Linked DNA regions of Thalassoroseus pseudoceratinae. The protein of the gene in region 2 interacts with the protein of the main gene of each other region in a pairwise test. Links are inferred from orthologs where the notes say so. Each region holds a gene or a part of one and is shown on either strand. Other genes may lie near its edges. The genes, in order: lysA and G6R38_RS00555.

Region 1 (15,872 bases), on a different replicon or contig from region 2:
AGCGGTTTCGGTCCCTGGTCGGCAATCACGCGGCGAAGAAACCAACCGTAGGTGCGTTTCCAGCGGTCGTGTTGTTTCTCGGTGATGTCCTCAAATAGCACCCAATTCCGAAAAATCTGTTCGAGCTTCTTCGGAAAATAGTACGCATGCAGGAACGACATTTCGCTGATCCGCGACATCGCGAACTCTTCTTCCTGCGCTTCCTCCAAACCGAAGCGGACGGAATCCATCGGGCGTTCCGACGGCATTCGTTTCGCCAAACTGCGATACACCAAACCACGCGCTCCGAGGAAACTCTGAGCCGCCACGCAGTGAAACGCTTTCACGTATGCGAATTGCGGATCGCAGGTCATGAGGTTGTGCAGATGCGTCGTGCCGCTTCGCCAATGACCGATGATGAACACCGGTGACTTCGGCAAGCCGATCCGCTTGACCTTTCGAGAGGATCGCAGATCGTCGAGTCGTCGAAACGGAATACCGACCGTGCAGGTGGCGGCGAGTTTCGTCGCCAAGCCGCGGTACTCCCGATCGACTCCGTACGTGCGAACGAGCTTGGCGAACGTGCGGCATCCGATCAACGACAACGGATGTGGTGAGGAACGGTCAAACGTTGACATGGTCTCACTTCCGGTTCACCGCGACATCATCGGCTGCGTCGTTTCTTCGGTCGTGTCGTTGGCATCGCGAGTCAGTCGCTGCACGCCATACGGTTTCCGAACGTCGTACGTCACGCCCCGCCACACGATCCGTCGTTTGACGATGGCCTGAAAAATCAGTTCGGGCGTCAACCACGATGCCGCGAGCATCAGCAATCGGCTTGGAATTCCGAACGATCTTGCGAGCGTCTTGCGATGGGCAAGCAAACCGCGAACCCGCTTTTCGATCAGCAGCAACAAGCCGAACGCCAATCCCAGATAGATCGCCAGCACACCGAGAAGCTGCCCCAATATGGTCCAGTTGGCTTGCGTCATTCGCAGGAATGCAGCGATGGTGAGGCCCCAGAGGCTGATTGTCGTCCCCACGTAAATGACGCTCGCAGGCCAAAAGGCATCGGGGCGGTACAACCGAACCCACAACATCTGTCGCGTGACGAACGTGCGGTAACTCTCCAGCGAACAACTCGATGACTCAACCATCACCAATCGGGTGACGCATTGCAGTTTGCGTTTCGTTCGACGGAGATGGGAACTGAGTGGCAAATCCTCGCAGCCGGCGTGCTTCCAACGCTCGCGGAGTTCCGGTTCATCGAGAATCGCCCGCCGAACCGCTAGCGATCCACCCCACGGCAAGTTGCGAACGGTGCTACTCACAATCGACGCCGCACACCACACGTAACGCCATACGGTGCCCAATCGGCGATCGGGCACTGTGTACCAGCGGCAACCGTACGTGCAGTCGGCCTGATCGCTTGCCAACGGCGCGACCAATTCGCTCAGCCACGTTTCATGCGGGACGACATCGGAATCAATGAACGCGACAACTTCACACTCGGCGGGCAATGTTTCCATCGCCTGCAAGACCGCGCTGTTCTTAAGTCCGCAAGTCGTGAGTCGCGTGACGAGCGGTTGAATGTCGAAGTTCGCCGCGTCTTGGAGTTCATCTCGCAAAAGTGGTTCGGCAGTTCCATCGGGATCGTCCAAGATGATCCGTACGGAAACCGACGGATAATCTTGATTCTTCAACCCACGGATTGTCTCCCGTAATCGGTCGTCGATACCGCGGATCGGCAGCAAGACGGCGACTGGTGGCAGAGAACTCGGTTCTGGCTGCGGGGTCGGTCGAGGACGCGAGCGGAACCAAAACAGCACCGTCGCGGCGGCCTGCTGAACGGCCGAAACCGCCAGCAGGATGACCAAACCCCATTCCCAGGAGGTCATGACCGATTTCCTCGACGAGTCGTTCCGGCTGCGGCGAACGCGGTTTCCGAATCCGCCGGTGCGAGGGCAGCATCCAATTGCGATGCCAATTCCGAAACTTGCGGTGGGAACATGATCGAGAAGTGCTCGGCTTCCAATTCCGTGTGCACGCAGTCTTGATTCGTCCAACGACTCCAACTGCTTTCCGCGGCACCGAGCCCGTTGGTCGCGCTCCACAAGTGCAGCGGCACGGAAAGCGGGGACTGCGGTGTGCCGGGGTCGTCGCTCATCATTTCCAGGTGCAAGCCGATTCGTCGGAGATACTCACCGACCAATTCCTCGGGCACACCCGCACTGAGGTGTCCGCCATCGAGCAACCAACTCAAGACTGCATCGGAACTGAAGTGAGCAGCGACTTCCGCCGTTTCGCGTTCGAGACGATCGGCTTCGAGTTCGACCAGGAAGCCCGTTTCTTGTCGGATCAACTCGTAAGTTTCCACCAGGAACTTCTGAAGTTGGCGTTCCTTCTTCTCGGTGGAGTCGAGATCGGCGGGGTTCGATTCCACGATGCCGAGGAAGTCCACGGTTCGTCCCATCTCTTCCAGCCGAAGTGCCGTGCGAGCCGCCAACAAACCACCCATCGAGAACCCGAACAACCGCACTGGGCCGTCGGCGTGTTCTTGAACGATGGCGTCCGCGTATTGCCGAGCGAGAGTTTCCGTCGTTTCGCCATCCGCCACTTCCGTGGCTTGCAGACCGAACACAGTGTATTCGTCGCTCAATTGTGGCAGCAAGTCGTCATAAATTCGCAGCTCGCCACCCGCTGGATGGAAGACGAACAACGGCGACGCTCCGCCGGTGCCCTTCCGAAGCGGAATCAGCGGGGAATCTTGAGCAGCTTGCGGTGTCGATTCGTCTTCGACGATTTCTTCCGACGTTCCGAGCAGCGATTGCAACAACGTCACGGCGAGTCGTTCGATCGTCATGTCTTTGGACAACGCACTCATCGGCACGGCGACGCCCAAATCGGATTCAATGATGCTTGCCAGTTCGACGCCCATCAGCGAATCCAGACCCATTTCGGAAATCGGCCGATCCAACGCCAACTTGCCCGGCGACATACCCAGCACACGACCGACACGGCCGCGAACGAACTCCCGCATTTTCGCGGGGCGTTCTTTGGGTTCGGCAGAAACGATGGATTCCCGTACTCCCTGCGATGCGTCACCGTCGCCGGATTCACTTTGGTTGGCGAGGAGGTTGGTTAGCAGCCCTGGCGTTTGTTTCAGGTTGCGGAATCGTCCGGCGAGGGTTTGCCAATCGGCTCGCACGGAAACGAACGAGGAATTCGCTGCCGGAATGGTCACGTCGAGTGTTTTGCGGATGTCATCGACAGACATCGCGGTGAACCCGAGTTTCGCGAGCGAATCGCCCAGATCTTCCCGTTCGGCCACATACCCGACTTCACCCAGCACACCCCAACCGATGGCCGTCGCGGGCAAACCGAGACGACGCCGATGGTCGGCAAGTGCTTCCAACGAGAAGTTCGCCGCCGCGTAGTTGCCTTGGCCAAAGTTCCCAACCGCCGCACTGACCGAACTGAACAGCACGAACATATCGAGCGGCATGTCCTTCGTGAGACGATGCAGCACCCAAGCCGCATGCGACTTCGGCCGTGTGACGGTCTTGAAGCGATCGGTGTTCAGATCGCTGATCACGGCGTCGTCGATGACCATGGCCAAGTGCAATACGCCACCGATGGGCGGCATTGTGGCTTGCGTTTCCTTCAACACTTCCGCCATGCGGGTTTCGTCGGTGATGTCGCAGCACTCGGCTCGCACGGTGACATCTCGCGATTCGAGATCGGCCACGAACGCCTTCGCGGCATCCGTTTTCGGACCGCTACGACTCACGAGCAACAAGTGTTTCGCACCGTGATCGACCAACCACTTCGCAACTTCCTGACCGGCTCCTCCGAAAGCACCCGTCACGAGGTATGTGGCATCGGACCGGACCGCCGGTTTCGTTTCCGTTCGGCGAATTTGCCCCCAGTGTTGCGTGAGGTCGAGCACAACTTTCCCGATGTGCACACCTTGTCCCATGAGCCGGAAGGCTTCCTGCACCCGGGCCACCGGCAACACCCGTGTCGGCAGCGGTGCGAGGTTTCCGTCCGCACTTTCGGCGAACAGACCACTCAGCAACGACATGCCGGATGCCGGATCGCTGCCCATCATCGCGGACAAGTCGACCGCATGATACGCCACGTTCCGACGGAACGGCCACAAGCCCACGCGGGTGTTCTCGAAGAAGTCCCGCTTACCGAGTTCGAGGAATCGACCGTACGGTGCAAGACACGACAAACTTCGCACCATCGCTTTTCCGGCAAGCGAGTTCAACACGGCATCCACACCGCGTCCGTCGGTCGCTGCGAGGGTTTCGTCGTAGAAGTCGAGTGACCGCGAATTCATGATCCGCTTCACACCGTACTTCGGCAGCAGTTTTCGTTTAGGATCGGTCCCAGCGGTCGCGTAGATGTCTAAACCGAGACGCCGGGCAATGTGCATCGCCGCCATCCCAACACCACCAGCCGCCGAGTGAATCAACACCGATTCACCTTTTTGCATCCGTCCAACGTTTCGCAACGCGTGATCGACGGTGATGTAGGCCACCGGCATCGAAACCGCTGCGGACAAACTGAGGTGATCCGGCACTTTCGTTACCCGAGCACCGGCCACGGTCAGCACGGATCGGAAACTTCCCGCAGTGCAGGCGATGATACGATCACCAGGTTGAACGTGCGTGACGTTCGCTCCCACGCTCCGCACGATCCCACTGCATTCGTCGCCCGGTTCGATCTGAGCCAAATCGTCAGCCGGGAACCGACCGAGTGCCCGCAGAATGTCGCGGAAGTTGAGCGCGACAAAGTGCACATCCATCTGGATTTCGTCTGGTCCGGGCGGTGCCGGATGCGTCTCCAACAACTCCAAGCTGCCGAGATCGCCGGGCCGAGCGACGTGCAATCGGAAGGGAACTTCGTTGGCAGAGTCCGCGGCGATTGTCTCGGTTCGTGGATCGATTTGCTCCATTCGCGGCACCAATCGGTGTGCTCCACGCCAAGCAACTTCCGATTGCGGATCGTCCGCACAAAGTTCCGCCCACAGCGTGTTTTCGTCGCCCTTCAGCGGGTCGAGATCGATTTGCCGAATGGCAATGTGTCGATATTCCGAAGCCGCCGAGCGGCCCAATCCGACCAATCCGCCTTGCAACGGACCCGTTGCTTCGGTCGAAACTCCCACATCGCGGGCACCCCGTGTGACCAGCAGCAACCGTCGCGGCGATTGCTTCTCGTCAGCGGCGAATACCTGCAAGAGATGCATCAACGAATGCGTGGAACGATCGTCAATCGATTCCAGTCCGCTCATGGTGATCTCGGCGGAGTCGGTGTCGCTAGCGGTCAGATGGACGATGCTCCAATCACCGCCTCGGAAGCCGATCGCCGACTTGAGTTGCACGAAATCATCGTAGTTCGCGGAGTTGATTTGGAATTCATCGGAATCCAACAAGTCGAATTCTTCGCCATCCCGCACGGTCACACAACGACGACCCGCGTGACGAAGTTGGTCAACGAGCGTATGCCCAGCGGCTCCACCGTCACCAAAGATCAACCAGTTCGGTTCCTTTGGTGGTTTGTCGGCGATGAACACTTTCGGCAATTTGGTTTCCGACCGGTTCGGCTGCCGAGCGACAATCACGGCGGCATGTTCGCCGGTTTCGTTGCAGGTTGCGGGCAACGTGGGCGATTCCCAACCGGTTTCCGAGAGGATTTCACTCCACTCGGATGTGGTCAACAATGGGCTGTGTTCACGGGCGGGGTCTTGCTGATAATTCCACCAACCGTCCGTCAAACCAAAGACCAAATCGAAGGCCATCCGCGTTTGCGTGAGTTCTCGCAGCACGAGCAACCCGCCATCGACGAGCAAGCTCGAACATCGTCCGAGAGCCGCTTTCAAGTCCGTCACACCGTGAATCGCGTCGGCGGCGATGACGATGTCGAAACAACCGGTCGGCAGATCCTGCTCGGCGGGGTCGCGTTCCAAATCGAACTTCGCATAACGCACGCAATCCGAATTGCGGAATTGGTCCTCGGCTCGTTGCAAGAAGTACGGCGAGAGATCGGTAAACCAGTATTCGGTTTGATTGTCCGGCAGCACCGGCAGCATGTATGCCGTCGTTCCGCCTGTGCCAGCACCGACTTCCAGAATGCGAAGCGGTCGTGATTCCGGCAACCGATTTCGCAGTTCGACCGCGATTCGTTGAATGAACGTGTTGCCGTAACGAGTCCAGTATTGATCGCGGTAAACTTGTTCGAGCAGTCCGACTGATTCTTCGGAGAACAACAACTTCAACGGATCGACTTCACCGGAGAACACACCTGCCAAGTCTTCGCCGCAAACTTCGATCAACCGCAAATGCGGATAGAGTTCGGGCAGTTCCGCGAGTGCGTCCAACCAGGCGGCGTTGACGTCTGGTTCGGGAAGATTGTTCGCGACCTGCCAGGCACCGTCTGTCTTCGTGAACTCACCCGATTCGACCAAGCGATCCAAGCACCGCTCGAACAGCGGCCGATGTTTCTCGATGAGTTTGCCGGAATCGACCAACGCTTGCGAATCGACCGACTCACCGGCTTTGAGATCAATTCCCATCTGCTGCAAAGCGTTCAGGAAATACGGTGTGGCCACACGATCCTGAGCGGCAACGCTGTCACCGATGATTGTGGCGGGCACGTCGTGCCAAGTGTTTGCGGCTACGTTCTCGGCGGATTCGACAAGGTCCGTGAGCGATTTGGTTTCGGCCAGCGGTTCCGCCACGACCGACGATCCCGGAAGCGGCGCGTGATACCAACGAGTTTGGTGCAAACACGGACCAATCTCGTTGCGTTCCCGTTCGCGTTGCGAAATCACACCACGACAACGGAAATCGAGAATATCGATCGCGGGTTGTCCGTCGATGGTGAAGATGCGAATGTCACCCGTGACTTGCATCGCGGATGAGCTCGTCAGTTTGACTTCACTGTACGCAGCCGTGCCGGGCGATTGATGGAAGTGCACGCGGCCGATTCGTTCCGGCAGGAACATACGGTCGTCGGCTCGTTCTTCCGGCGGAATCGCTTCGAGCAGCACTTGGAAACACGCATCCAGCAACGACGGATGCACATGGTACAAGTTCGCCCGGTCCATCAAGGATTCATCGAGTTCGATGCGACCAAGTGCCGATTGCCCCGTGCGGTGCAATTCTTTCACACCTTGGAAAGTCGGTCCGTATTCCAGGTCGATCTGGCGGAATGTCTCGTAGAATGCCTCGGCGGATGCGGGTTCGGCATTCGCTTTCCAGGCGTCGATGTCGAGTGGACTCGGTTCGAGTTTCGGCATCGGACGGTACATGGCTTGGGTGTGTTTCATCCATGCTTCGTCGGATTCGTTCATCCGGCTCGCCATGAACAGCGTGCCCGCGTTTGGGTCGGCGGAAACTTGCGTGAGCGGAGCCGCTTCGTTCGGCAGGAACAACGCTCGCAGCATGTCCACATCGTCGATTGTGACGGATTCGGATTTCTCCGCCCGCAACGCCGCTGCGAGGAACATTTCCACAAAACCGGCCGCCGGGAAAATCACTTGGCCACCGGCTTTGTGATCGGGCAACCACGTATAGACCGACACATCGAGCGAGTTGTGCCATTCGTGTTCAGCAGCCGTCGCGGCTTGACCGAGCAACGGATGGTAATCGGGACGCAACCGCGATTGTCGAGAGTCGGCACTTTCATGCCAGAAGCGTTCGTGCAACCACGGATGACGCGGAAGATTCACGACGTTTCCACCCGTCGGGAAGAACGCAGACGGATCGACCGTGAGACCGTGCGTTTGCAGTCCGACAAATGTTCCGCGAATGGTTTTCTGGTCGTCTTCCTTGCGGACAAGCGATGCAAATACCGTTGGCTTCGGGCCGTCCGACTTGCGGCATTGTTTGATCGACGCACCCAAAACTGGATGCGGTCCGATTTCGAGGAAGTTCGAATAGCCCATGTCTTGCAGGGTTTCGATCGCCGGAGCGAAGCGGACCGGCTGACGGATGTTGTCCCACCAGTAATCGGCGGAAAGCCCTTCCAGACCGACTTTCTCGCCCGTGACGGTGCAGACCATCTCGCAGGTGCGGGCGGAGTTGTTGATTCTGCCGATCGCGGACATGAACGATTCTTCCGCGGGAGCCACCAGGTGACTGTGAAACGCGTGCTTCACCCGCAACGCTTTCCACCAAATATCGCGGGCATCGAGTTCCTTGCCGACGGCTTCCAACGCTTCGGCTTCACCGGCGAGTGTGACCATGTCCGGGCTGTTGATGGCGGCCACGCACACCTTCGGCTCAAACTCGGCAATCAAACGGCGCGCGTCGGCTTCGTTGAGGCCGGCGGCAAGCATCTGACCGGGCAGGGCGTGTTCTTGCAGCGAAATTCCCCGGTAGCCAATGATCTTCACGGCGTCTTCGAGCGAGACCAAACCGGCCACATGAGCCGCCGCAATCTCACCGACACTGTGTCCGACAACGGCCGCCGGATTCACGCCCCACGATTCCCACAATCGAGCCAAACCGACGTGAATCGCAAACAACGCCGGTTGAGCCACCGATGTGAGATGGATTTGGCTGGATTCGTTGTCCTTCGAGAGTTCCTCGATCAATGACCAATCGACCACGTCTTTGAGCAGCGTGTCGATTTCGTCCATCGCCGCTCGGAACACGGGTTCGCGACGGTACAAGTCCATGCCCATTTGAGCGGCTTGCGGGCCTTGTCCACAGAAGACGAACACCAACCCTTGTTCATCTTTCTTCGCTTCCGCCGTGTGCATGTTCGGGCGGGTTTCGTCATCCAGAAACGCGGTCAAGGTTTCACGGGCCTCGTCGGCGTTCTGTGCCACCAAACCAAGACGGTGCGAATAATGCGACCGCCGCATTTGCGACGTGTAAGAGATATCGGCCAACGAACCGTTCGCCGAGTCCGCAAGGAATGCGCGGAAATCGTTGGCTCGTTGACGGAGGGCATCTTCGGATCGTGCAGTGATCAACAGCGGAAACGGAACCTGGTCCGAATCAGTGTGGGCGTGCGAACCGTTGGTGCTCGCGATGGCCGATCCGTTCGTTGCCGGTGTATGCCCGTTGCTGCGAACAATTTGCGGGGAGTGTTCGTTGAACTGCTGCGTTCGTTCGTGGTTGGGGTCGGCCAAGATGACGTGCGCATTCGCGCCACCGAAACCGAACGAGTTGATACCAACGACACCGGGTTTGTCATCCGGCCAGGCTTCCATCTCCGTCGGTACGCGGAGTTTGAATTCCTCGAACGGGATGTGCGGGTTTGGGGTTTTGAAGTGCAAGTTCGCAGGGATTTGGCGTTTTTGCAGCACGAGAATCGCTTTGACGAGCGAGGCAATCCCCGAAGCGGCTTCCATGTGTCCGATGTTCGTTTTCACCGAACCGATGATGAGCGGTTGCTCGGCGGATCGGCCATCGGAAAACACACGACCAAGGGCCGTCGTTTCCGCCGGATCACCGACGACGGTGCCGGTTCCGTGGGCTTCGACGTAGCGGACACTCGCCGGGTCAACCTGCGAATTCTGATAAACTTCCCGCAGCAACGCTTCTTGGGCATCGGGGTTGGGCATGGAAATCCCGCCGGTGCGTCCGTCTTGGTTGGCACCGGTTCCCAGCACAATCGCTTGAATCGGATCGCGATCACGGACGGCATCGGAAAGGCGTTTCACGATGATCGCCCCGCCACCTTCCGATCGGACGAACCCGTTGCCGGACGCATCGAAAGCCTTGCAACGGCCGTCGGGAGACAACATCGACGCCGCCGAGAAACTGATGAACGTTTCCGGGTTGATGATGACGTTTACGCCCCCGACGATGATCATGTCGGATTCGCCATCAAGCAAGCTCTTGCAACCGCGATCGAACGCCATGAGCGCAGACGAACACGCCGTATCCACGATAAAACTCGGGCCACGGAGATCCAAGCAGTAAGAGATCCGGTTGGCCGCGATGCTCAGTGAACACCCTTGAGCCGTGAACGCACTCAGACCACGTTGCGATTGGCGGTCGCGTTGAATCTGGCCGTAATCGCCGGTGGAGATCCCCACAAAGACCCCGGTTCGACTCCCGGCCAACGATTCCGCCGGAATGCCCGCATGTTCCAAGGCTTCGGCAGTCGTTTCGAGCAGCAAGCGTTGCTGTGGATCGATGTACTGAGCTTCTCGCGGGGAGATCCCGAAGAGACTCGGTTCAAACTGATCGATACTGTCGAGGAACCCGCCCCAACGGGAAGCACTCTTACCGTTCATTCCTGGTCCGGCGCTGTAAGCAAGTTTGCTCCAACGATCTTCCGGGATCTCGGTGACAGCGTCACGACGCTCTTCCAACAATTGCCAGTAACTGGTTCCGTCGGTGATTCCCCCAGGCAGACGGCAAGCGTACCCGACAATCGCCAACGGCTCCGCAGGAGTTGCGGAAGTCGAATGCGGTTCAGACATAGGAATGTGATCTTGGTAAGAAGGAAACGTAGATTGACCCCAGCGCGTTTCCAAGTGACCCACTCGGAAGGACCATCCAGTATCACGATGGCCTGGACTTTCCGCAAGCAAGGATTTCGTGTTTCCGCAAACTTGCCCAATTTAACACCTTGAAACAAATATCGCGGAGAAAAGTCGGATGCATGTTGCCGAGCTTGTGCAGTTGGTTACGGACTATTGAGGAAAAGGTTGAAGACATTTACTAATTCCATAGGGATTTTCACTTGAGTTGCGTGTTTCCTTCGTTCATTCTTTAAATAGGGAGATTACAACGGTTTCGCGTAATCCATGGGCATGAATGACAGGGCATCTGTATGCGAGCTGAGTTAAAGGTCGTCGAAGGTTCCTTGGCCGAAAAAAACATCAAATTGAAAGAAGGCAAGTTCATCGTCGGTCGCGCTCCCGATTGTCATCTTCGGCCCGATAGCGATCTTGTCAGCCGCTACCATTGCGTTGTGCGAGTCGATGAGTACACCGTCCGCGTTCGCGATATGGGTAGCCGAAACGGAACGCATGTCAATGGTCGGTTGATTCAGGCGGACACGCGATTGATGAACGGTGACAAGGTGAAGATCGGCGATATGATCTTGCAAGTGTCGATTGCCGAGGCCGCCGATCCACCATCGAGTTTCGAGATTCCCAAGGCTCCCACGGAACCATCCGATAGCGAAACGAGCTACGGGATTCCGAAAATGCCGAAGTAGACACGCGGACGGTCAATCCGACGAATGCCTCAGAAAACCGCTCGCGCCCCCTCGTCAGCGGACGACTGGCCGACTAAACTGTGAACGATCCTCATGAGGACTTCGTACACGCTCCGTCCAGCCGGTTTTGAGTCATTATGTCTGCTGTTTCTTCCTCTGTTGCCAAGCCGTTGCCGTTCGATGAAGACTTCATTCGTCAATTGACGGAGAAGTACCCCACGCCGTTTTACATCTACGATGAACGGGCAATCCGTGAAAACGCGCGGCGTCTCAATGCGGCTTTCGCTTGGTGCGATGGGTTCCAAGAGTACTTCGCCGTCAAAGCCACGCCGAACCCGCATATCCTCAACATCATGAAAGAGGAAGGCTTCGGCGCAGACTGTTCGAGTTTGGCGGAACTCGTGATGTGCGAACGAGTTGGCATCACCGGGGACGATGTGATGTTCACCTCGAACAATACGAAAGCCGAGGAGTACGCCAAGGCGGTCGAGTTGGGTGCGATCATCAATCTCGATGACATCACGCACATTCCGTATCTCGCCGATTCGGTGAAAATGCCCGAGCAATTGTGCTTCCGTTACAATCCGGGACCGCTCCGCGAAGGCAACACGATCATCGGCAAACCCGAGGAAGCGAAGTACGGGTTCACCAAGGAACAGCTCTTTGCAGGCTACCGTCAAGCTCGGGAACTGGGAGCTAAGCGGTTCGGTTTGCACACGATGGTGGCCTCGAACGAACTCAACGCCGAATACTTCGTCGAAACCGCACGGATGCTGTTCGAGTTAGCCGTCGAATTGAAGAAGGAAACGGACATCTCGTTGGAGTTCGTGAATCTCGGTGGTGGTATTGGTATTCCCTACCGTCCGGGAGATCAGCCGGTCGACTTGGAACACATCGGCAATGGCGTCAAGAAGCTCTACGACGAAATGATCAAGCCTGCCGGTCTTGATCCGTTGAATGTTCTGATGGAAAACGGTCGCTGCATCACCGGGCCGTATGGTTATCTCATCACGTCAGCGATTCACGAAAAGCACATTTACAAGGACTATGTCGGCGTCGATGCCTGTATGGCGAACTTGATGCGACCGGGGATGTACGGTGCGTATCACCACATCTCTGTGCTCGGCAAAGAAAACGCGGCAGCGGACACAACCTGCGACGTCGTCGGTTCGCTCTGCGAGAACAACGACAAATTTGCAATCGACCGGAAACTGCCGAAAGTGGAAATCGGCGATTTACTCGTCATCCACGATGCTGGTGCTCACGGTCACGCGATGGGTTTCCAGTACAACGGCAAACTTCGCTCCGCGGAACTGCTTTGGAAACCCGACGGCAGTGTCCAACAAATTCGCCGTGCCGAAACCCTCGATGATTATTTCGCGACTTTGGATTTCTAGACAGTCGGGCGGGGGCAGCGAGTGTAACCCGCCAAATCCATTCCGCATGAATAACATGGTGCGTTACGCATTGCTGCACGCACTCAACGAAGAAATCTTCGTCTCTTATGATTAATATTGCTCCGATTCGACGTGCTCTCGTTCCTGTCGACAGTGCCGCTGCCGCTCAACTTGTGGCTCCGAATTATGATGAGTTCCAAGGCGACCGCGAGGTTTGGGAGTTCATTCAAGCCAAACCGGAATCGATTCTCGCGGTGACGATGGCGCATTGCGATGTGCCAACCGAAACGGAAATTGGCGAGGACGGTTCCGATGCCACGCTCGACAAAGCCCGCGAGACGCTGAGGAATCGCATCGACAGCCCGCTGACGAAAGTTGTCGAGAACGTGCTGTGGGTTTACGAAATTGTCGATCCGCGTCGGCCCAGTGTGCGGCAGATGGGGCTCGGTGGAGCGGCGAAAACCGCAGACATTCGCACCGATGAATCGCCCGACGGGACCGTGATCCGCAACGAAGGGATTCGCGAGGAAAAAGCCCGTGGGCGAGCGAATTTGATTTCCAAGACGAAGTCCTACGTAGGCGTTGTCAACAATACCGTTGAAGACGAAAGCGGCCACTTGATCACCGCTCTTGAAGAGTACGCCGACGGGCGGGAATGCGATTTCCAAGCCGACGACGAAGTCGGCAACACGCACAAAGTTTGGCTGATCGCGGATGAACCCAGCATCAACAAGTTCGTCGAGCTGATGAAGGCAGAGCCGTTTGCGTACGTCGCCGATGGCAACCATCGCAGTGCCGCTGCCGCGTTGCTGGGGCATGACGATTATCTGGCGATGTTCTTCACGACCGGACGGATGGGGTTGGCACCGTACAATCGGCTGGTCGCCGAACCGAAAGCGGCCGAATTGGATTGGCTGCAAACCCTGGCCGAATATTTCGACGCCCAACCCCGTCGCGATTCCGAACCATTCCAACCCAAGCAGACTCATCACATCGGTCTGTACGATGGCAAGAAGTGGTTGGAATTGGTGCCGAAAGACAACGCCTACGATGCCAGCAACGCGGCGGAGTCAATTGATTCCGACATCGTGCAACGGCACATTTTCGAAGATGTGCTCCAAATCGCTGATGCTCGCGACAAACGGCTGACGTTCGTCGGCGGCAACAAAGATGCGGCCTGGTTGCAAAGCCGTGTCGACAGTGGCGACTTCCACTTCGCCGTGACTCTGCCACCGGTCACGATGGAACAGTTCGTTTCGGTCTGCCAACAGAATCGATTCATGCCGCCAAAATCGACGTGGTTTGAACCGAAGATCCGCAGCGGCTTGGTTGTGGCATTGCTCGACTAGATCGGATTGCGATTGTTCGTCCGGTTAGGGTCACCGTCGATTGTCATCACCGACGGAACGGGTTCGTGTTCCACTTCGGCAGCTTCTCGAGCAGTTTAAGCGGATACGAGAACGGGCTATCCGACTCGGTCGGTGTTGGCTCCGGTGCAGGGACGACTTGCTGATCCTGCGTGATGATGCGGAGATCATCGAACATCACTTCGCCCAGTCCGGTGAGTTGCATTGTGAGTACGTAAGGACCGGTCTCGGGCACTTCTCGCAGGAAGAAGAAGTGTTGCCATTCGCTGGCTTGATTCCAGCGAAGCGCGGCAGCGGGGCCAGCGATGTTGTCGAACAGCATTGCTCCGTCGAGTGAACGTTGGATGTCGTTCGGAACACGGACCCAACCGCTCACATGAACAACTTGCCCACTTTTGACCGAAACTGGCGGCGTCTTGATGATGACAGGACTCGCCGGCATGATCTCCGGTGGGTTTTCTTGCGGAATGGGCAGGGCGTGTAATCGAAGCGAATAGTTGCCTTCCCGCTGCGAGGGGTACAAATCCGCTCCCGCATGCACACCGGGCACATCGTTGCCTTCATGCAATCCGCCGGCGGCGAAGAAGGTGTCGGCATCTTCGAAGTTGCCACCACGGAGTCGGTTTTCCTGGCCAGCGAGATCACTTTGCCCGATGCGTTGCATCAATCGCCAGTGATCGGGCAGGGTTTGGTAGCAGACGGTGTACGGACTCGACAACGGCGATGGCAGTTTGATGACCGCATCGTTCCAGTGTCCGCGTTGCAAGATTCGTTGCAGTTGCATCGCTCGCCCGGCTTCTTCGGCGGCCGCTTGATACGCACCGCGAGCCAAGGCGTCTTCAGCCATCATGACGTGTTCGCGAGACCGTGAAAGAATCTGCGGACTGTCCGGCCAACTGGCTCCGAGCGATTGCAGTTCTTCATCGATTCGCCGGACACGCTCTAATTTTTCCCGGGCCAAAGCCACACAGACCGCCGCACTTTGCGGAGCGATCTGGGCGACTTTTCGCCGGATGGCGTCGATCAACTCGCGATCTCGTGTAATGATGATCGCCGAGGTTTGATCAAACTGTTTCAACGTGATTTCCAAACCACCCGCACCGCGTTTGACCTGACCTTGACCGGTCAACGGCACGATTTTCGTCGGGGACACTTCCCAAGCGGAGGAGAAGTCATCCACACCGGCGACGACAATTCGGGCATTCCGTGCGGCCATCTGACCGGGCACGAATTGGGCTTCCGTGCCGTACCAAATCGGCAGCACGAGTTTGCCATACTCACTGGAGATGACAGTCGCTTCCAACTCACCACCGACTCGGGAGGCCCGTTGCCGTTGGTATTCTTGCTCTCGGAGCATGGCGTCTCGTTCATGACGCGAATCGGCAGTGGTGCGGAAGTCGATGGAACCGCGTCGAATCGCTTGGGCACTCGGCAAATCAACCGAGAACGAAGATGGTGATGAAACGGAACCCGTCGCCAAGAACGGTTGCAACAACGAGAGTTCAAGATTGAGCTGCGTGATCGCCAGACGTCGCTCGGTGGCACCGGGCGAGTTGTCGTCGAAGGAGGTGCGTTTCCAGTACCCAATCCCCTTCATGCCCGCCGCGATCGCCGAATACACCTGAAGCCGGAGTTGCTCCGGTTCAATGACAACTTCGTGACTGCCTTGCCGAGACGTCATCGCCTCCAGCGATGGAGCCGGTTCGGTTTGAATCCAGGTCCACTCGAAACTTCCCATCCGGGCGAGTTTCCGTTTTTCGAGGAACCATTCGCGTTTTTGTTTGTAGCCGAACGATGTGTTGGCGACGTGTCGGCTCATTCCGAGCAACGGCACGCGTCGGGACATCGCCCGTTCTTCACCACCGATGACCTCCACGGCGATTGGGCGATCGAAATTCCGATCGGCGGTTTGCACCTGATCGACCCACGCGAACAA
Region 2 (15,901 bases):
CGTCTTGCACTTCGAAAAAAATAGGAGATATTTCCGTGGAGTCAGCCGCACGGAAATGAAATGGGAGCAGTCTTAGAACTGATCAAGACATCGCATGCCAGATTCTTCAATTCGCCGGGTCACACGACCACGTAAATCGATCTCGGCTAGTCCTTCGTCATCCACGACGAGTGTCTTACCGTCAGAAGTGCGATGCACACAATTGAGCCGTTGATTGCCCTGCCAACGGTGAACCCAAACCGGCTGTCCGTTGGCGTTGAATTCCTGAATCAGACGTGTGGAACTATCAGCAACGAGCGTGTTCCCGTTAGGAAGTCGATGTGCCGCGACCGGAGTTCGGAAGGACTTGACCTGCCAAACGACTTTGCCAGTCAAATCGACTTCACGAACTTCGCTGGGGGTGGAGCCCGATCCGGTTAACGCAATGAGGATATTGCCGTTTTCCAATCGACTCACCCAATGCGGAATGCCAGGCAATTCGATGGTCCGAGCGACGGTTTCATCGCGGCGGAATTCGTAGACTTTTTTGTTATTGCACGCGACCAAAAGATGGCCGTTGCTCAGACGCACCGCCGAAAACGGTGTGCCGGGCAGATCGGATTTCTTCCAGATCTCCTGACCATTCTCATTGTATTCAATCACGGCTCGCGGGCTGGTTGTTGTCGTGATAACACGATGCCCATCCGGCAGTCCACGACAACTCCAAATATTCTTCACGTTGTTTTTCGACCAAACTTCGTCACCGTTCGCGTCGGTTTCCCGCAAACGTTGCAGCTTGTTGTTGGTGAGCAAGAGCCGCCCGATCGGAGCGTCATCGACTCGCACCGGCAACTTCAGGTCCGCTGCCAAGCCGGATTGATCGAACCAATCCAACCACTGTTCGATCGCTGCTTGATCGGCCTCGCCGACCGATTCATAGTGATAACCAAATTGCTGTGCGGTTGCCGATCGAAGTGCTTCGATCGCGCGTCGCCGAGTGCTCAATTCCGGGCTATTCAACAGAGAAATGAGTGTCCACAGGCTTTCTTGATGTCCTCGGTTAAGCAACGCGACCGCAGACCGCAAACGAACAGAGTCCGCAGGGTCTTCGAGTGCATGTTCCAGAGCCGACAACACCGTCGGAGACTGAAGTTGCTCTAAGCCGGCAATCGCGAAGCGACGCGCGAGCGGGTCTGGGTTTGCCAAAGAATCGAAAAGGTAGGAAGCACTGTTCTCTGCAACAATTCGTGCGACCGCCCGTGTTGCTTCATCCTCCAATTTGGCCATTCTCCACAACCATGCGTTTTGCAGGATCGGGTACAGCGAATCGCTCGCGTAGGACGGAATGGACTCGTCTTCCGCGCTCGCAAACCGAATTGGAGTACTTGGCGGTTGGGCCGACTTCGTCATCGCGGTGAGTGCCGTTGCCAGCAAGGCACGCGGTCGAGAATCAGCGACGGATTCATCATGCTGATCATCATTACGAGCATGCGCGTCGGATCCAGAGATCGTTTCTGCAATCGCGACTCGGTAAATGTCGGCCAACCATTGCACGGTGAGTTCGGGACGGGAATTCGCGAGATCAAGTTCAATCAAGCCATCGACAACCGCCTGACGTGCGACTCGCGGACCGGACTGTCGTCGCAGCATCCGTTCTACCACGCGCAAGTCCGCCACGGATTGATCTAAGTCTCCTTGGCGGGCATTGAGCTTCATCCGCAGTAATGATGACGAAGTGTCTCCCGCGAGAACTTCCTGACGCAACTCGTGGAGTTTTTCGTCGAGTTCAATGAGCGATAAGACCCGTTCGCATCCCACCACGAACAATCGCTGCCCATCGCTGGCAAGATTTCCCACGGGCTCATCGGTTGCACTGAGGAACGACGTTCGGCCAAGTTGAGATCCCGTTTCGAGATCGAGTTGACGGATCGTTCGGCCATCAGGAACGTACAACGAGTTGTTAACGATGATCCCACGTCCGCACGCATTCTCGAGTCCGGCTTCCCAAATCAATTTGCCAGAGTGAGTGCCATAGCAGCGGACCACTCGTCTTCCGCCGACATACAAGGATGTCTTCGAATGTCCGATCAGATATTCCGCGCTTCGGATGTCTTCATCGGCGTTCGGGGAGTACTCACGCGTTGCCGTCGGAGCGGTGATAGACTGGTCGGCATCGAAGCCGTAGCTAATGGTGTCTGTTGATCGTGGGGAATCCCATTTCAGGGCACCGGTTCTGCGGTCCAACGCGACCAACCGACCCAGGTCGGATGGTAAGACGATCAGAGTGGAACCGTCCGCGATCAATTGGTCGGTTTCCCATCCGTCAACTTCCGGGAGCCAATCGCTGGCTTGCGGCCGTCCACCTGCGTTCGCTTTCCGAACTCCTGTGCGATCGTAGCGTGTAGCCCAATGCATCTGCCCGGTTTGAACATCGAACGCAAAAACGAGTCCCATTCCGGTGGCAACGTACAAGTCGCTTCCGCTCACATTGAGGCCCACCGGTGACCAGGGGACCGCCCCGGAAGATGGTTCGTCGCAAAGTGTGGTTTGCCAAATCGTTTCGCCCGTCGCTGCAGACAGTGCGAGCATGACGATCTCGCCGGAGCGGCTCACGGGGACAAAAAGCTGATTGCCGGATACGGCGGGGGCCGCCAGGAAACCGCATGGCAACGCCGCATCTCCTTGCACACCAATGGCTTCTGTTGCTTGCTTCGACCATTTCAATTTGCCCGAATTCGCATCGTAAGCCGCAAGGGAAATTGGACCCAAACGTGTGCGATTCGTTGACGAATTTGCGAAAGGAGAATCTCCACCCGGGCTATGTTTGCCGATGTCCAAGACCCGCCCTTCCAGACAATAGAGATGTCCATGGGAGACGGTGAGCATGGGATGAACACGGTCGCCGAACAGCCGGACACTCTCAAGCTCGGAGGGACGAACTCGGTCTCGCCCACTAGCAGCATTGCCATACGCTTTCGATAGGCCATCGAATGCGTATTCATTTCCGTGAGTGGTCCGCCACAGGAATCGGCCGGTCGCAGCGTCGCAACACGAAACGTGTTCGGTGCCATAGAAATACAATTTGCCATCGCGGGATACCAAATCAACCGTTGGTCTCCAACCGTTGGATTGCCAACGCTCCAGAATTTCGTGATACGAAGTCTGGGACTTGGCAGTTGATCCTACGGTTTTGACGGTCATTGGATATTCAAACGAGTGGATCCAAGACTCCGTGACGGGCTCTCCCGTGAATGTACGGCCCAGACTGAATGAAGAACTCTGATAGCTCGTTTCTTCCAGTCCCGATCGATCTGCACGGACGAACATGCGCTCCAGTTCACGACCGACCGCTTGTTGAATTGCCGAGGGAACTTGGTTGTGATTCAGTGCGAGGAAGGCGGTCCAGCTTGCCTTGGCTTCACGCAATTCGCCGAGACGAGCTTCCGCAACAGATTTCCGCAGTAGCAACCAATCTCGCGGAATACTGCTACGCGGATGCTCCTGGACAATCCGGTCAATCATTCGACTGGCGACCACAAAATTCTGGCGATCGAACGCTTCGGACGCACGTCGCCAGAGAGCATCATCACCATGATCGCTGAGGAAATAGCGTTGGGTCACAACGCGATCGGCTTGGGAGGGGGACTCGTTCTCGGCGAGATTGAGGAGAACCTGAGCTTCCGTGTTGGCCTGCAATCGGTAAAGCCGACTTCCGGAGTCCGGCAATTGGGCCAATCGAGCTTCAATTTCGCGACGAATCGGTTGGAAGGTTCCGTAGCGAAACTTCTTCTCTCGTTCGCGGTCGCCAAGGAGCGTTTCGATCGTTTGGCTTGTGCTCGTCGATGCGGCACGGTCGGTATGGTTAAGAGCTTCTTGCCAGAGGGAAATCGCTTCTTGGAAACGATTCTCGGCGGCGAATTGATCCGCCCGTCGGAGAAGTTGCTGAAGACCGCGGTTCACACGCCAGGGAGCGTTTAAACCCCATGCGTCAGGCGAATTTGCGGCAGCGGGGCGGGCTTTCTGAGTCTGAGCTGCTGCCGGTCCCTCACCGCGTACCGGAGACTGATACCACAGTCCCGTCGACAGTAAAAAAGCCGTCAGGCTGATGATGTTGGTGCTGAAACTTCGAACGTCCCGTTCGATGTGTTCAGGCGTTACGGTGACTCCATCGGTCTTATGTGACATGGAGCGTGTCCTCGTGTTTGAGGCCGTGGACGGATGCGGCAGGAACCGCAGAAGCGCGGACAAGTTAGCCAGACCGACTCTATGCTAGATGTTGTGGTTGTTTTGGCAAGATGGAGCATTGGTGGTCGATTGATGTTGGAAGAATTCATGTGTGGATGAATTTTCACTATTGCCGTTGTTTGTGTGGTCGGTTATTCCTCGTACGAAGCCTTGCGCTTTTGGGGCTTCGACAAGCCTAATCTTTGATTATCGGCCGCTTCTCTGTCAAGATGGAAACAATTTTCGGTTTGTTGAGCATGAATTCGAAGTTTTCCGGCGTGCGAGTTCACGTGTTGACTCGAACGGCATCTGATTTGACCTGAGGGAGTTGCGGCAATCAATCGAACGAAATTATCAAGGACGACACTTCGACGCTTGAAGGGGAAGGCACCGTACATTGTCCGCCCCACTTGAGCCACCCGAATCCGAATTACGGCCCAGCACCCCGTTCTTGCTCACCCCGTTACTCGCGTTGCTCCTGTTGCCGCTGGGGTTAGCGTTCTTGGTCTGCGTGAGCCTATTCCGAGCGTTTTCCGGAGCCGTGCCGTGGATCGTCACTTGGCTGTGCGGATTTCTCGCGGGCGGAGCCGTCGCCCAAGTGATCGAATTTCTGCCAAATTCCCGTTGGACTAGCGAGCAACTTTGGCTTTTCGGGGGCGGCTTAGGGTTGTTCGCATTCAGCAGCTTGCGGGGCGTGGCGATTTCCTGGAGTGCCTGGGCGTCGCGTCACGACGTGAGTCCGTTTTCCGGACTTGGAGGCTTCCTTCCGCAATGGGAAGCCGAGCGGCAACAGTTCGCTAATCAGTTGCAGTTTCCAGCGGTCATTTCTGCGACATTGGCTGGTGTCTGCCCGATGTTTTGGCTCATTCGGTCGGCGTTGATGCCGGAACTCTCGTGGCCCTCGGCGGAAGTTTGGGCCCTCTGTGGAGCGGTTGGGTTGACACTCGAAGGAGCCCTGATGGGAGCCGTCTTGGGAACCCTGAAGCATAGGACGGCCGTCACGACACTCCAAGAATCATTCGGCGAAGCACTGGGACGAAGACTCGCCCGTGAGAACATCGGTTGGCGAGGCGGACTGGCCTGGTCGATCGGCTACGCGATCCACCAGGTCGCCATTGGTGCCGCGAGTGGTTTCGTCGTCGGATTCCTGCTCGAAACGATCTTTCAGTAGCCTATTCCAAACCCGGCGGGGAGGCGAATGCATCATCATCCGGAATGACTTGGAAATTGGATTTGGAAGTCGAGTTGCCGGTCGGAGTGGGTTCGACTGCCTGCGTTGTTGGAGCAGGTTCAATCGGCAGGGAAACATCCCATTCCTCGGCTTCGACGGGGCGGAAGGACATCGCTGGGAGTTCTTCGTCCTCCATCGGCAATGGAATGGCCCCGGTTGGAATCGCTTCGGTAGCTGGTTCCATCAACTCCTGCGGAGCGAATTCCTCGAAGGAAGCCGGTTGGATCGGTGAAGCCGATGGCCAAGCCGGTTCCGCTGAAGGCTGTGTCGGAAGCGGTTGGCTCGGAAGAGCTTCCGCAGGTTCGGTTTGCTCGGCGGTGAGAACTTCGGGAGCCGACCCTGTGTCGCCAGGCGATGGCATGGTTGGTGTCATCTTCTGTCGCGATGGCAACGTGTCTTGCGAGGCGTGGTATGCGATCTCCGTTCGCAGCACACGTTTGTGGAACGCTCGTTGTTCTGGCTGCTTGCCGTTCACAACGATGATGTCATCCACCAAGCGGTGCCCATGCTCATCGACGAGCATCACTTTCGCCCCAAAGTTTTCATCCCCCAACACCACCATCATGCTGTCCGTGCCGACTTCACGAATGTCGGCCAACGGGCAACCCAGATGGGAAATCACCGCCTGACCGGCTTTGGGGACAGACTCGGCTTGAGTCCACACCAACCGGTTGAGGTCATTCGATGAATACCGTTGCAAGGTCTCCGTGTCCCCCGCAGCCAATGCGGAGGCGTAGGTTCGGATCGGCAAGAGAATTTCCATCGTTTCTTTCATCGAAACGATCTGGTCGGCGTTCTCGAATTTCACGTCGTCAACTCGCACGCGACCCCGATGATCGAGCAGCACGTAAGTCAAATCCAGACCGCCTTGCGACACTGTGAACCGACTCACCGCTCCGTCGAATTGGGTCGAAACAACACGGTCGATCGGATTCGAGAACAAATGCGGTGCCAGTTGGGAGACGTCGTCGTTGGGAACCATCCGCCAGACGCGTTCGTTGAAGTCCGCGGTCACGAGATTGCGAATCATCGGGAGATTGCCATCACGGACCGCCTCTTGGAACAGTTGCAGAATTGCCTGCCCCGTGAACACGACCGAAAGGCGTTTCTCGGCAACTTCATCAGTGACACCACCGGTTTCGTAGAGCGTGACTTCTTCGACGACGTATGGGGAATCTTCCGGCAGCTCCTGCAATTCCACACCACCTCGTGACAGGCTCAAACGCACAACTCGGTTCGGTTGTTCGATGATGTAGTCCGCTTGGCGGCCTTCCATTTTGACGTAGTATTCCGCTCCATCGAGCGTGCTGCTCGGAAGTTGTTCTTGCGAGAGGTCGGCCAATGCCAGACAGTCCTCATAAAGTTTCGAGTGACACACTTTCGCCAAGCGTTCGCGATCTTGTTCGGCGTATGCAGACAAGAATTGCGTTACGGACTGCATCGCCATCGCCGTTTTTCTCAGCGATTCGATGTGCTCTTTGTCTTTCCGGGATTCCACGGCGACGTCCGCGACTTTCCAGCGGTCCTCGAGCAGTTTCATCTTCAGGATCATCTTGCCGGTGGGGCGAGGCAATGACACGATCGCAACATCGTCATCGAGTTGGGCTTTTGGTCGGAACGATTTCGACGCCCCGTGTTCGGCAACGACCTGTTTCGTCAGGCGGTCCAGGTGTTCTGGTGGAAGTGCCCGAAGCGAATCCGCGAGTTCCATCGTGACCACCGACAATACACGATCCCGTTCGCCGGCATGCCAGGTGTCGAGAAATTCCCGCACGCTGAGCAGCAAATCCATTTGCTCCGCGACCGACTTGTCCACCTTCACCCCGCCCTTGTTTTGGCGGAGGTAAACGTCGTCCACGACCCACTCTTCGGATTCGTCGGACTGTTTCAGGCGGTAGTAGACCTTTTTGGTTCGCTTCCCGTTGGTCACGGCGACGAGTTTTTCCGTCGGCGATTCCTCTTGGACTTCAACGACGGAAACTTCGCCGGTCGGCACGCGGAGAATCTGAATATCTTCCATCGCCTCGGCCGTCCGCAGTGCGCGGGCGTTGAAGTCGTCGCTGGTGTGGACTTTCAATGTTTGATAGTCCTCTTTTTCCAACGCCGTCGTAAATGCCGTGATAACCTGCCGTTCAGCCATATGAGCGCAGCCAACGCCCAGGCACAACGGCAGTACCGCGAGAACGGTCCGCATGAAGTAGTGTCGCATGTTCAGACCCCGACCGCATTACACGAGAGTACGTGCTTGCTCGGTCCGCGAAAGATGAGTGAGTTTTTGCTGTAGAGAGAGAGGTGCGGGCTTCTCGCAGATTCTTGGCAGTAGGTCAAGACGAAAATTCGAGCAAACACGGTCTGTTCTTGAGAACAGTCGGGTTTTCGGAACCAATGTCCATTCTCAAACGTCCATAGGCTGTTACGCAGTCGTTACGTCTGCCGGTCCGCTGTCGTCTATACTTGAGATACGTGTTCCCGTGAGGTCCAATTTCATGAAGCTACGAATTCTCACCATCGAAGACGACCCGGCAATTCGGCGTGGTTTGGTAGACGCTTTCGAGTTTGCCGGTTTCGAGATTCTCGAAGCCGGACGTGGCGATCACGGTCTAAAGCTCGCTCTCGAATGTGTTTACGACCTGCTCGTTCTCGATCTTGTGTTGCCTGGAATGAGTGGGTTAGACATCCTGAAGGCCGTTCGGATCGAACGCCCTACGGTTCCCATCATCATTCTGTCCGCACGCGGGGACGAAAACGATCGCGTCGCCGGGCTGCGACTCGGGGCGGACGACTACGTTGTCAAACCGTTTAGCATTCGAGAACTGACTGCCCGTGTCGAAGCGGTTTTGCGGCGTTCGCCGGAGCGTTCCTCGCACGACGTTCCAATGTGCTTACCTCACGCAACAATTGATTTCGAGCGTGGTCTTGTGGAGTTCGATGACGGGACCGAAGCGGAATTGACCGAACGCGAAGCGGATCTGCTGCGATATCTTCGCACACACGCCGGGCGAGTGATCTCGCGGGAGGAACTCATGTCGCACGTTTGGCGAATTGATCCTCGCGGGCTCAACACCCGAGCCATCGACATGCAGGTGGCCCGGTTGCGGGAGAAGCTTCGAGATCGCGGCGCGGAGTCCCCAATTCTGCGGACGGTTCGCGGTCGCGGCTACGAACTCATTGTGCCCGAAGTTGCCACTCAGGAGGACTGTTAATGCGTTCGCGGTTGCTGTGGAGTGGCTTCTTCGCCTCGCTGACTGTCGTGACGGCGGCGTTGGTGTGGATCAGTCAAACGGTGTTGGAATTAGAATCGGCCGAACGCGATTTGGTACGGCAATCGGAATCGAACCGATTGGCGTTGTGGCGGATGGATTCGTTCTTGGTCCCACTGATCGCCCGCGAAAGCGGACGTTCCGCGAGTGCATACCGTCTGCGATCCGAACCCACTGAATTCGTGAAGTTGCGGTTCGAGTTTCGGCAGGAAAACAAGTACCTCTGCGTCCTTCCGAATGCGCCAAAATCCGACACCGCCGAGATTCCCGATGTTCTCTGTGAGGCGGTGGAATCCAAAGATTTCCTGGAGCAAATTCAGAATCAATCACCGAATGAATTTGCTGTCCGCGACGAAGAGCCGCCTTTGCCCCAGCAATTCGAGAACGCCCCCCCCGAACCATTGTTGGGACAGGCGAATACGTCTTATCAGCAGTTGGCCGCTCAGGAGGTGACGCGGAATCAGAACGAATTCCGGAAACGTTCGCAAAACGTCTTGCAAAGCAATTCCACGATAATGCCCCCCGCGATGCGTTCGCCCGAACAATCGCCGGAGGACTTGGAAATTCTCGGGCCAATGCAAGGAGTTTGGCAAGATGGCTTGCTACTGCTCGTGCGACCTGTCAGCGGTGGTGGCGCACAGTTCGTTCAGGGTTGTTGGCTCGATTGGGAGGCCATCCGAACGCAAATGCTGGACGACATCCGCGATCTTCTGCCAAGTGCCGAGCTGGTCCCTTCACGAACCGCGGAAGATGGTTTGCAATTGGCTGCGTTGCCGCTTCGCCTGACTCCCGGTTTACCGCCCACCGAAATCTTGCCTGTCTGGACACCACTGAGAGTCTCGCTGTTAATCGCTTGGGGGTGTTGGCTTGTTGCGGCTATTGCGGTCGGCTGGGTGTTGTATTGTGCCATCCGATTGAGTGAACGCCGTGGTGCCTTTGTATCTGCCGTAACGCACGAACTGCGAACCCCGCTAACGACATTTCGGCTTTACACAGAAATGCTTGTAGACGGCATGGTTCCGTCAGATGAGAAGCGACAACACTACCTGCAAACGTTGCGAGTGGAAGCGGAGCGTTTGGGGCATCTCGTAGAGAACGTGTTGTCTTACGCCCGTTTGGAGAACACACGTCGTCCTGATGCCGTGGAGGAAATCAGCGTCGAAGACTTCTTACTGCGACTGCAATCGACTCTTCAGGAACGAGCGGTTCGTTCGGACCGCCGTTTGGTTTTTCTGCCATACTCGGAACCATTGCACATCTCTGCGGACGCCGCCGCGGTGGAACGGATTCTGTTCAATCTTGTCGACAACGCTTGCAAATATGGTGGCGATGCAATGAATTCGCAGATCGAGATTTCCGCCCGTCGTGATGGTCATCACGTTGTGATCGCGGTGCGGGACTACGGTCCTGGCGTCTCGCGTCGACAAGTCGGGCGGTTGTTTCGGCCCTTCTCGAAATCCGCGAGCGAGGCGGCACACTCCGCGCCTGGAGTCGGGCTTGGTCTGGCATTATCCAAACGACTCGCACGCCGAATGGGAGGCGATCTGCGTTGCGATCAATCAGTCGATCAAGGAGCGTGTTTTCAGTTAACGCTCCCACGAAGCACAGCGACGGTCCGTGACTGATCGATCATTTCTCGTCGGCCAGCCAATCTTTGTACTTCTCACGAACCTTGGCCAATTTCGGCATCGCGACGCACTGAATGTAGGGGTTGCTGCTTTGAAGCTTGGCGTAATTCTGGTGATAATCTTCCGCGTCGTAGAAACCTTCTAAGGGTTCAAGCGTAGTAACGATTGGGGCGTCGAAAATGTTCTTCGCCTGCAGTTGATCGATAAAATTCTGCACCACTTGCTTTTGAGCCTCGTTCGCGTAGAACACTGCCGAGCGATAATGCCGACCGACATCGGCACCCTGTCGATTCTTCTGTGTTGGATCGTGTGCCACGAGGAAGAAGACTTCCAAAATCTGATCGAGCTTGATCTGCTCCGGATTGTACCGAATGCGAATTGATTCCGCGTGATCTGTTAGTCCCGCCGAGACCATCGTGTAAGCTGCACTGTCTTCGGTCCCGCCGGAGTAGCCACTATCGACGGATTTCACACCCTTCAGTTCCTCGAAGACCGCTTCAGTACACCAAAAGCACCCCCCCGCCAACACGATTTCACCCGTTTCGGCGTCGGCAAGGTCAACATTTTCAGCGGAGTTTTGCGGTTCGGGATCAGGCATAGCTGCGACAGATTCTTGAGATTCGATATGGGTTCCACAACCGGACAACATCAGACCCATCATTCCAAGAAGTCCGACGCTGCCGAAGACAATTTGTTTATTGAGATTCATCATCGTCCGCCGAATCTGAGGGATGAAAATGGAGAGCGGCGGAATTCATGCAGTACCGCAATCCTGTCGGCTCCGGACCATCCGTAAACACATGCCCGAGGTGTCCTCCACAGCGGCGACACAGCACTTCGGTACGTGGCAAGAACAACTTGTAATCGACTTCTTCCGCGACGTTGTCCTGATCGATCGGTTGATAAAAACTCGGCCAGCCCGTGCCGGACTCGTATTTTGTGTCGCTGGAATACAGGGGTAGATCACAACCAGCACAGTGATAAACACCCGAGCGGTGTTCATCCCAGTAAGCGTTCTTGAACGAGGGTTCCGTTCCTTTTTCTCGAAGAACGAAGAACTGCTCGGCGGTGAGTTTGTCACGCCATTCGTCATCGCTCTGGTCGACCACGTTGAAATCGAGTTCTTCGGTTGGTGTCGTCTGTGGGACGTGGTTCGCGGAAATCCGCACGCAACTCCATCCCGCAGCCAGAATGACGACCAACACAATCAGTATTAAAAATGCCCGCGTTTGCACCGTTCACAAATCCTTTGTTCTGGTTAGCAAATGAAACTTGGGGAATTATACCACCGCCGGCCAAGTCTGTCAGGATGACTCTGACCACAACGCTCCCAGGATTTGGGAATTCTCGGGAAATTGCTCGCGAGTAGTCCGACGCGAATTTAGCATGGGGGCTTGGCTCACCTTGAAGACCGTCGCTCGCCCCCGGATTCCATGTCGAAGCATCAGAAAATGAATTGGCTCCGCCATTTGCTCGCGGTCGTTGTGTTGTCGGCCGCAGCGTTGGCGTGCATGCATCGCCTCGTTGCCGAACCCTCCGGCATTATTGTCGGACCGCAAAATGGCGGACGCAACGATCTCACTGCATTCTTCATCCCGTGGCGAAGTTTCTTGAAAATTGGATGGACGGAATCCGGTCATCCGCCGATGTGGAACCCGTACGGTTTGGGAGGCATCCCCTGGTTGGGGAACCCGCAGTCGGCGATGTTCTATCCGCCAAACTGGTTGTACCTCATCACCACCGCGACCTGGTTGCCCGGTTGGATGATGGTGGGGCATCTCATCTTCGGGGGGCTTGGTGCGTACTCGCTCGGCAATTGGTGGAAGTGGAATTGGGGAGTATCGGTTCTGGTCGGCTGCGCATTTTTGTCGGCTCCATTCCTAATTGCCCATCTGGCGGAAGGCCATTACAACCAAATTTGCGTCACTGCTTGGTTGCCTTGGGGGTTGCTGGGGTTTCTGCGAATGCGTGAAGGTCGTCGCTTGAGCGTGCCGATCTTGGCGGGAATTTTCTCCCTGGCATTCTTCGCTGGTCACGTACAAGAATTGTACTACCTGATTTTAACTCTCAGTTTTTGGGTCCTTTGCGATGTGCTCTTGCCGAGTGCCTGGCGAGGCGAACAATCACCCCTGAAGCTATTCGGCAATTGGGCGTTGACCGGTTGTGTCTTGATTGGAATCGTCGCCGTCGAGTTGGGGCCAATCTACAATTACACACGCCAAGCGGTCCGTGCGAGTGGTGTTGATCTTCAATCCGCGGCCGGCTTGAGTATCGGCCTGGAAAGCCTATGGCAGTTGTGGAACCCGTTCGTCCATGGCGGGCCGACAGATTACCACGGTCCTGGTGTTCTCTATTGGGAAAGCGTCCTCCACTTTGGTGTGTTGCTGACGGGATTAGCCCTGTTGAGCCCAATTGTGCGATTCCGCGATCCCATGGTTCGGCGGCTGTTTGTGACGTTGGTCATTAGTCTGGTCTTTGTCGCCGGCACACGAACGCCGCTGTTCATGATCTTCTTCAAGTACGTTCCGGGAATCGCGATGTTCCGGGGACCGGCACGGCTTTTGTTTTGGGTTTCGCTGTTGGTCTGTCTCCTGGGCGGTTTTACGTTGCAGACATTTGTGGAACGATTGACCAAAAAGCCGTCAATTGGTCGACTATTGGCTGTGGGCTTGATTGGTCTGGTTTACCTTGTCGTGATGACGGAGAACATTCGGCATGCCAACGCGGTCACCAGGGTTATACCCAACCAAGATTTCCGGTCGGACAGTGAGATCGCGTTGTTTCTCAGAGACAAGATTGGTTTCGAAGGTAATGACGACAGCCGGGTGATTGTCGATCAGAATTTGCTGTCTGATCGGGAAGCTTGGAACCACGGTATCGGCAAAGTGCACGCGTACGATCCAGTGCCATTGATGCGAGCAGCCTTGTTGATTGACGTACTAAACCCGCTTCATCCACCAAACGAAGAACTCGTCGGATTGTTGCCGACCTATCCGGCACGATACCGCAGCAATATTCTCGATCTGCTTGCGGTTCGCTATGCGGTCGTACCTGCGGGCGGTCCCAGTGTCCCAGAGGGCTGGGAGTTGCGGAAACGCGGGACGGTGCGACCGGAGACCGTTCTCGCGGGATCGTCGGCTAGCTTACTAGCCTATGAAATCTGGGAGAACACCGACGCATTGCCGAGAGCGTTCGTTCTGGGAAACACAGAGCTGGTCACCGGTGAATCGGTTTCAGACCTACTCGCGAAGGTCCAACCGCGTCGTCACGTGATCGTTGCCAAGGACGTGCTTTCCGCTGCCGAAAGTCGGCAACCATTCACTCCTGCTCAGATCGAAGAATTGACACCAGACTCACTGACAATCCGTGCAAAACTTGACGCACCAGGATATCTCATCGTCAGCGATTTGATCTCGCCGGGCTGGAAGGCCACGGTCGATGGGCAACCGACCCCGTTGATACCGGTGAATGTTGTCCATCGGGGTGTGGCATTGGGACCTGGCGAGCATACCGTAGAGATGTGGTACACACCGCCGGGTTTCAAATTCTGGGGCATCGTCAGCGTCACCACAATCTGTGTGTTGATCGTGATGACGCTTCAAACGATGCGTGCGGGTCGCGAGACGATTATTCGTCGTGATCCAACGGCTTGATGCGGATGTTTCGCCACATGGCCGTCAGGGGATCTTTGCGACCACCCACTCCGTGAACTTGCAATGCGATGAAACCCTTCGGGGTCATGTCGTCTTTGAAGTCGGCTCGCAATTCGCCATTCAAGTAGGTGCGGATTGAATCGCCCTTGGCTTCCACGCGGACTTTGTTCCAACCGTCCATCTTGTAGATCTTCTGGCCTTGAGCGGTGAAGGCTTTGCCGTCGCCCCCTTTTTGGCCTGGGTAAAGCCAACCGCGTCGGCCTTCATCGTAGATGCCACCCGCCCAGAGCCGGGTCGGTTTGTTAGGGTCGATTTCCACTTGGTAGCCATGCACGCGGCCGGCACCGACTTTGATTTTCTTTTTGCCGGTATCGTAGGTCATGGGCTTGTCGTACACATTCGACCGAATCTGCACGCCGGAGTTTAATTCATTGTCAACTTTGAATTCGTACTCCAGAATGAAGTCACCGTATTTCTTGGTGGTGGCCAAGAAGCTGTTCGGTGAGTTCGGGACCGACGTGCCGACGATGACACCATCATTCGCGGTGTATTTGGCTTTGCCGCCGTATTGTGTCCAGCCGTCGAGCGTCTTGCCGTCGAACAGCGAGATCATGCCGTCATCAGCGGTCGCGACAACGGCGTGACAAGCGACCAACGAGAGGCAAAGCAGCCAATTGCGTGTGGGAAGCATGTGCAAACTTTCTGAAAATAGGGTGTTTGGAAAGGTGGATTTGTGATTTTAACTTGGCGAACGTCAATTTCCCACCATGTCGAGTGTTGCTCGCCACTTCCGTTTCGCGGCGGAACTGCGTAAATTTCGGAAGACACGTCAATTTGTCGATTTCTGGATTGGATTTGCATCCGTATGGCTTTGCTCACATTGGAAGATGTTTCGATCGGTTACGGCGGCCCCCCGTTGTTGGAGGGTGTAACGATGCGGATCGAACATGGCGAACGGATTGCCCTGCTCGGCCGTAACGGCGTGGGCAAGTCGACGTTGCTCAAACTCCTCGATGGCGAATCAACACCGCATGATGGACAGGTCAAACGGCAGAAGAACCTCCGAACAGCCCGCATGATCCAAGAAGTGCCACCCGGTCGCGGTGGTTCAATTCGGGATATCGTGGCGATCGGCTTGGAAAACACCAACGATCAAACCCCGAGTTGGGAACTCGAAAGCCGGATGGAACGCATCATCGGTTGGCTCGGTCTCGACCCCGAGATGCCGTTCGAGTCGATTTCCTCGGGGATGAAACGTCGCGTGCTTCTCGGGCAATCTCTTGTGACTGAGCCAGACGTGCTGATGCTCGACGAACCGACGAACCACTTGGATGTCGAGTCGATCACCTGGCTGGAAGATTTTCTAAGCCGATTTGCCGGCACGTTGATCTTCATCACCCACGACCGTGTGTTCATGCAGAAACTCGCCACTCGGATCGTCGAACTCGAGCGTGGCCGGCTGTTTGATTGGACTTGCGATTTCGACACGTTCGTCAAACGCAAAGAAGCCGCTCTCGAAGCAGAAGCGCAGCAGGAAGCACTCTTCGACAAGAAACTGGCCCAGGAAGAAGCCTGGATTCGCACCGGCATCAAAGCCCGCCGGACTCGGAACGAAGGCCGCGTGAGAGCATTGCAGGAACTCCGCCGTCAACGTGCCGCTCGCCGGACGGCTGTCGGAACCGCGAAGATTCAAGTACAAGACGCCGAGAAATCCGGTCGGCTGGTGCTCGAAGCGAAGGACGTCAATTTTCAATATGACGACAAACCGATCATTCAAGACCTATCGCTGAAGATGATGCGTGGCGACAAAATCGGTTTGCTGGGGCCGAACGGGTGTGGCAAAACCACCCTGCTCCGCACGCTTCTTGGTGAACTTGAGCCGCAATCCGGGACGATCCGGCATGGCACGAATCTGGAAGTGGCGTA

The links.
Region 1: the proteins of G6R38_RS00555 (region 2) and lysA interact in binary tests that used the Escherichia coli proteins (3 or more experiments, as listed by UniProt). The link is inferred for Thalassoroseus pseudoceratinae from one-to-one orthologs.

The regions. Positions count from the first base shown.
Region 1 is NZ_JAALXT010000006.1:260,446-276,317, reverse strand. Bases 10,609-13,439 are described here. They hold lysA (diaminopimelate decarboxylase), read left to right. Parts: upstream 10,609-11,309; coding sequence 11,310-12,569; downstream 12,570-13,439. Other genes in these bases: G6R38_RS21605 (DUF1015 family protein), read left to right, coding at 12,677-13,439; G6R38_RS21615 (FHA domain-containing protein), read left to right, coding at 10,783-11,172. In the rest of the region: G6R38_RS21630 (sulfotransferase family protein), read right to left, coding at 1-617; G6R38_RS21625 (glycosyltransferase), read right to left, coding at 633-1,877; G6R38_RS21620 (type I polyketide synthase), read right to left, coding at 1,874-10,429; more of G6R38_RS21605, read left to right, coding at 13,440-13,918; G6R38_RS21600 (hypothetical protein), read right to left, coding at 13,965-15,872. UniProt on the Escherichia coli protein: Specifically catalyzes the decarboxylation of meso-diaminopimelate (meso-DAP) to L-lysine. Is not active against the DD- or LL-isomers of diaminopimelate.
Region 2 is NZ_JAALXT010000001.1:159,678-175,578, reverse strand. What follows is about bases 6,919-9,778. They hold G6R38_RS00555 (response regulator transcription factor), read left to right. Parts: upstream 6,919-7,920; coding sequence 7,921-8,637; downstream 8,638-9,778. Other genes in these bases: G6R38_RS00550 (sensor histidine kinase), read left to right, coding at 8,637-9,778; G6R38_RS00560 (hypothetical protein), read right to left, coding at 6,919-7,643. Outside these bases: G6R38_RS00570 (outer membrane protein assembly factor BamB family protein), read right to left, coding at 73-4,164; G6R38_RS00565 (hypothetical protein), read left to right, coding at 4,601-5,374; more of G6R38_RS00560, read right to left, coding at 5,376-6,918; more of G6R38_RS00550, read left to right, coding at 9,779-10,319; peptide-methionine (S)-S-oxide reductase MsrA, read right to left, coding at 10,324-11,034; peptide-methionine (R)-S-oxide reductase MsrB, read right to left, coding at 11,018-11,557; G6R38_RS00535 (glycosyltransferase family protein), read left to right, coding at 11,774-13,975; G6R38_RS00530 (3-keto-disaccharide hydrolase), read right to left, coding at 13,950-14,666; G6R38_RS00525 (ATP-binding cassette domain-containing protein), read left to right, coding at 14,841-15,901. UniProt on the Escherichia coli protein: Response regulator member of the two-component regulatory system CpxA/CpxR which responds to envelope stress response by activating expression of downstream genes including cpxP, degP, dsbA and ppiA.